2 regions of the Planifilum fimeticola genome follow, and region 2 is predicted to be linked to the other one. Evidence: a T-box and tRNA genes for the amino acid it is inferred to sense, from the RefSeq annotation. Region 2 holds a T-box; the other holds one or more tRNA genes.

Region 1 (2,464 bases), on a different contig from region 2:
TCAGCTGTCTTCCGTCCTTGAGAGCGGGTCGCCGACAGAAAAAAGGCAATCATTCTTATTATACCCCGACCAGTTGGAGGGATAAAGAGCAGATGCCTCCGGACATTTCCGATCCGAATTGTGGTATCATGAAGGGGATCCTTCCCAAAAATTCACATGGCAGTGGAAAAGGAGTGAATCGGATGGAAAGAAGACGGGTTCACAGCCGGGAAGTGAAAGAGGCCGCATTGAAACGGCTGCGCGAACGGGGGGTGACGATCGAAGAGATTGCGGAGATCGTCTACCGGATGCAGGCGCCCTACTGTGATTATTTGACCTTGGATCACTGCGTCGAGAGCGTGCTGGCGGTCTTGGAGAAAAGGGAGATCCAGCACGCCATTCTCGTCGGTATTGAATTGGATCAATTGGCGGAAAAAAAGCGATTGTCCGAACCCCTCCAATCGCTCGTCGAAGGGGACGAAGGGTTGTTCGGCTGCGATGAGACCCTGGCGTTGGGATCGGTTTTCGGCTACGGCAGCATTGCCGTCACGACTTTCGGCCATCTGGACAAACAGAAGATCGGAGTCATCGGCCGGTTGGACAACAAGAAGAACGGGAAGGTCCATACGTTTTTGGATGACCTGGTGGCTAGCATCGCCGCTTCGGCATCCAGCCGGTTGGCCCACCGGTTGAGGGACGAACAGGAGCAGTCGGACGCGGAGAAATTGAAGGATATCAGTGCGGGATGACCCCCCGCGCGGGAAAATGAGGGACTGCGGGAGTGCATTCGTTTCATAAAAGTGCTTGGGCCCGGGCGGCATGAAACCGGCATCGGGTAGATACACTATTTCGTGGAGAAAACGGATTCCGTTCATCCCGAAGGAGTGGAGATCATGAGCTGCTGGATTTACTGGGCCAAACTGTACGATTCCCGCTTTCAAGCCCGATGTCTGGCCGCGCGGATGATGGAGGACTGGTGGGTTTACGGGTATGACAGCCCGGCGGAAGTGGAGGTGTTTCGTTCAAAGGGCGGACGTTACGGGGTTCGTTACATCTGGCGAAAGGATGAAAAAGGAAGCAAAAAAAATTAAAAATACCCCTTGCATTGTTCGGCGACATGTTGTATATTTATAGCTGTCCTCACTTGAAGCCATCGACGCGGGGTGGAGCAGTCGGTAGCTCGTCGGGCTCATAACCCGAAGGTCGCAGGTTCAAGTCCTGCCCCCGCAACCAAATGAAACGAGGAAAACGGGCGTTCAGCCCGATTCCATGGAGCTGTGGTGTAGAGGCCTAACATGCCTGCCTGTCACGCAGGAGATCGCGGGTTCGAATCCCGTCAGCTCCGCCAGGATGTGGGCCTATAGCTCAGTTGGTAGAGCGGTCGGCTCATAACCGATTGGTCACAGGTTCGAGTCCTGTTGGGCCCACCATGATCCACCGTTTTGGGCAGTTAGCTCAGAGGGAGAGCGCTTCCTTGACACGGAAGAGGCCATAGGTTCGATTCCTATACTGCCCACCACAAAAAAGCACCTCGCTTGCGAGGTGCTTTTGCTTTTTTCGTTATCCGGTCTTTCACGCCTGTTTTTGGATGGGGGTTTCTGGTCGGTACATCCCGACTGTGTTAAAATGAGATGGATAAAACTCGGGTAAGGAGATACCCATGGGAAGACCTACTTTACTCGTTGCGGTGGCGATCCTCAGCGTTTTTCTGTGGATGTTTGTTCCGTTTAACCTTTTGAATCAGCACCTGCCCTGGCTTCGCACACCGGAGAAGCCGCAGGAGCAGACGGCTTCCCCTCCCCGTCCGGCGCCCTCCAAAAAGGCGGAGAAGTTGTCGGCGAAAGTGGAGGTTCCCTTCCGGAAGGAAGACGGAGTCATCACCTTCCGGCTGTCCGACCTGAAGGAAAAGTTGCGGATCGATTACGATTATGACGCCAAGGAAGGGCTTCTCACGATCCGCCAAGGAAAGGTCCACCTGACCATGTTGAGGGAAACGCCGGTTTTGAGCCGAAACGGCGTTTATTTACCCGTCGAGGCGTATCCCATCATCCGTAAAGGAGAAATACGGATCCCCTCCGTCGTGGTGGAAGAGGGATTGGGCAGGCAGGTGGAGATTCGCGATGAATATGCACTGATCGAACAAAACGCTTCGGTCCCGGTCATGGCGGAACCCAAGCGACTTGAAGTCCCCAAGGGTGACGCTCGGGGGCTGATCGATTACCTCTCCTTTCTGGACACGCCGATTCGGGGGGCTCGGGTAAGCACGAAGGATTCCCACCTTCCCGGCGCCCCGCGTCCCTACCGGAACGGAGTTCATGAGGGGCTGGATTATTTCAGCTGGACCAGCAGGATATCCATCGATTCCCGGACTCCGGTGATTGCGGTGGCGGATGGGGTGGTTGTCCGCGCCGACCACGACTATCAGGAGATGTCGGAGGCGGAGCGGAACCGCTATCTTCAGATCGGCTCTCAAAACGGGGGGCAG
Region 2 (2,464 bases):
TACGGGCCACCCAGAAGTAAATGATGTCGTAGCCGGTGACGAGCACATCCGTCGGATAGTAGCGGCGCAAGTCCTCGGTATCCTCCGGCCAGCCCATGGTGGAAAAGGGCCACAGGGCAGAACTGAACCAGGTGTCCAGCACGTCGGGATCCTGCTCAAGGGATGTGCTTCCGCAGTGGGAGCACTTGTCGGGGGTCTCCCGGGAGACGGTGATTTCGCCGCAGTCTCCGCAGTGCCACGCCGGAATGCGGTGACCCCACCACAGCTGGCGGGAAATGCACCAATCCCGCACGTTCTCGATCCAGTGGAGATAGATCTTTTCAAACCGCTCGGGGACGAAGCGGACCCCTTTTCCGCTCTTGGTGTCGGCGATCGCCCGCTCCGCCAGCGGCTTCATCTTCACGAACCACTGGGTGGAGAGGATCGGTTCCACCACGGCGCCGGAACGCTCGCTGTGCCCGACCGAATGCACATGATCCTCGACCTTGACCAATACGCCCGCCTCTTTCAGGTCCTTCACGATCCGCTTGCGGCATTCAAAGCGGTCCAGCCCCTTGTAGGGACCGGCGTTTTCGTTCATCCTGCCCTCTTCGTCCAACACCAGGACCTGCGGCAGATCGTGGCGCTTACCGATCTCAAAGTCGTTGGGATCGTGGGCGGGAGTCACTTTGAGCGCGCCGCTGCCGAATTCGGGATCCACGTACTCGTCGGCCACGATCGGGATTTCCCGTCCGATAATGGGCAGAATCACCGTTTTTCCCACCAGGTGCTTGTAGCGGTCATCCTCGGGATGGACCGCCACCGCCGTATCCGCCAGCATGGTCTCCGGCCGGGTGGTGGCGATCTGGATGTGCCCGCTGCCGTCTTTCAACGGATACCGCAGGTGATACAGCTTGCCCGGCACTTCCTTGTGAATCACCTCGATATCCGACAGGGCGGTGCGGGCTTCCGGATCCCAGTTGATGATGTATTTGCCCCGGTAGATCAACCCCTTTTCATACAGGCGCACGAACACTTCCCTGACGGCCCGGGACAATCCTTCGTCCATGGTGAACCGCTCCCGGGAATAATCCACGGACACCCCCATTTTTCTCCATTGCTCGCGGATGACCCCCGCATAATGCTCCTTCCACTCCCAGACCCTCTCCAGGAATTTTTCCCGTCCCAAATCGTGGCGGGAGATTCCCTCCTCCCGCAGCCTGGCCTCCACCCGGGACTGGGTGGCGATACCGGCATGATCCATCCCCGGCAACCACAGGGCGTCGTATCCCTGCATCCGTTTCCAGCGGATCAGGATATCCTGCAAGGTGTTGTTCAAGGCATGGCCGATGTGCAGGTTCCCCGTCACGTTCGGCGGGGGAATCACGATGGTGAAGGGGGGTTTGGACGGATCTTTTCCGGCTTTGAAAAAGCCCCCCTCCAACCAGTAATCGTACCATTTTTCTTCCGTCCGTTTGGGATCGTAGGCGGAAGGAAGCTCCGTCCTTTTGTCCGCCATCGCTTACATCCTCCTTTGCTCGTTCAAAAATAAAACTCCTTCCCATCCAAAGGACGGAAGGAGCACTCCGCGGTACCACCTTTGTTCACCGGATCACAAGTCGATCCGGTGCCCTCATTTCCCTCTAACGTCGGGAACCGGTCCAGCCTACTACCCGTTCGCGGGATTCGGCAGGACTGCTCAAGGGCGACCTTCACCGGATTTGCCTGAAGGGCCTTGCAGCCTGGGGGCCCTTCTCTCTGAAAAGGCATCCACCGGTTACTCTTCCCTCTCATCGCACTTATCGGATTCAATTGGTAACAATTATTTTACAACGGGAAACGCTCCCCGTCAAACAAATTCATCCTTTAGGGCATGCGAAACGCTTCCTGCACACTCTCCCACATCAGCGACGGATTGGCCAAGAAGGCCAGCAGCAAAACGGTTACCAGCATCATGACGCTGAGAAAAAGGATGAACAACAGGCCGCGGTAGGCGCTTCGCATCAGGGACTTTACCATACCCACCGGATCCGCCCCCCTTTGCGAACCTTTTTCTATTTATTTTGCTCTTTTCTCGACAGCTTGTCCAGCCAAAACGAAAAATTTCCCCGACATTTTTCGATCTTTTGGGGAACAAAACCAGGATTTCCCCGATTTATCGAGCTTTTCCGCCGATCGGGAGCGACAAGATGTCGAGCTCTTTCTTATAAAGAAACGGAATTTCCACCCGATCGGATTCATCAAAGTTCGCGGGAAGGAAAAATCCTGCGTTAAAGAAAAAACAGGCAAAGCCTTTGCCTGCAGAGGAATCGCCCGCCTCCATTTCTCGACCGACCTTTCATCCGGCGTTTCCCTTCTTGCCGGCCCGTGATTGAACCGCGGCAACGGCCGCGTTCTCTTTGGCCGCGGAACCCTTTCCTGCCCGTTGATGGGCCGATCGTTTCGGCCAGAGTTCGCCCAGCGTTTCCCGCACCCCGCGGAGCCG

What was found. A T-box is a leader RNA that pairs with one kind of tRNA and senses whether it is charged. The one in region 2 lies ahead of CLV97_RS13390 (valine--tRNA ligase), so its partner is inferred to be a tRNA-Val.
Region 1: it encodes a tRNA-Val, which carries the amino acid that the T-box ahead of CLV97_RS13390 (valine--tRNA ligase) is inferred to sense. The anticodon was not compared.

The regions. Positions count from the first base shown of each region.
Region 1 is NZ_PVNE01000005.1:95,705-98,168, reverse strand. It holds gene CLV97_RS04875 (phosphatidylglycerophosphatase A family protein) at 183-728, shown strand; gene CLV97_RS04870 (hypothetical protein) at 873-1,070, shown strand; tRNA gene CLV97_RS04865 (tRNA-Met) at 1,137-1,212, shown strand; tRNA gene CLV97_RS04860 (tRNA-Asp) at 1,251-1,327, shown strand; tRNA gene CLV97_RS04855 (tRNA-Ile) at 1,334-1,409, shown strand; tRNA gene CLV97_RS04850 (tRNA-Val) at 1,424-1,498, shown strand; gene CLV97_RS04845 (peptidoglycan DD-metalloendopeptidase family protein) at 1,640-2,464, shown strand, end outside.
Region 2 is NZ_PVNE01000024.1:15,177-17,640, reverse strand. It holds gene CLV97_RS13390 (valine--tRNA ligase) at 1-1,498, opposite strand, end outside; T-box leader at 1,545-1,782, opposite strand; gene CLV97_RS18220 (hypothetical protein) at 1,846-2,004, opposite strand; gene CLV97_RS18215 (hypothetical protein) at 2,135-2,302, opposite strand; gene CLV97_RS13385 (phosphotransferase) at 2,318-2,464, opposite strand, start outside.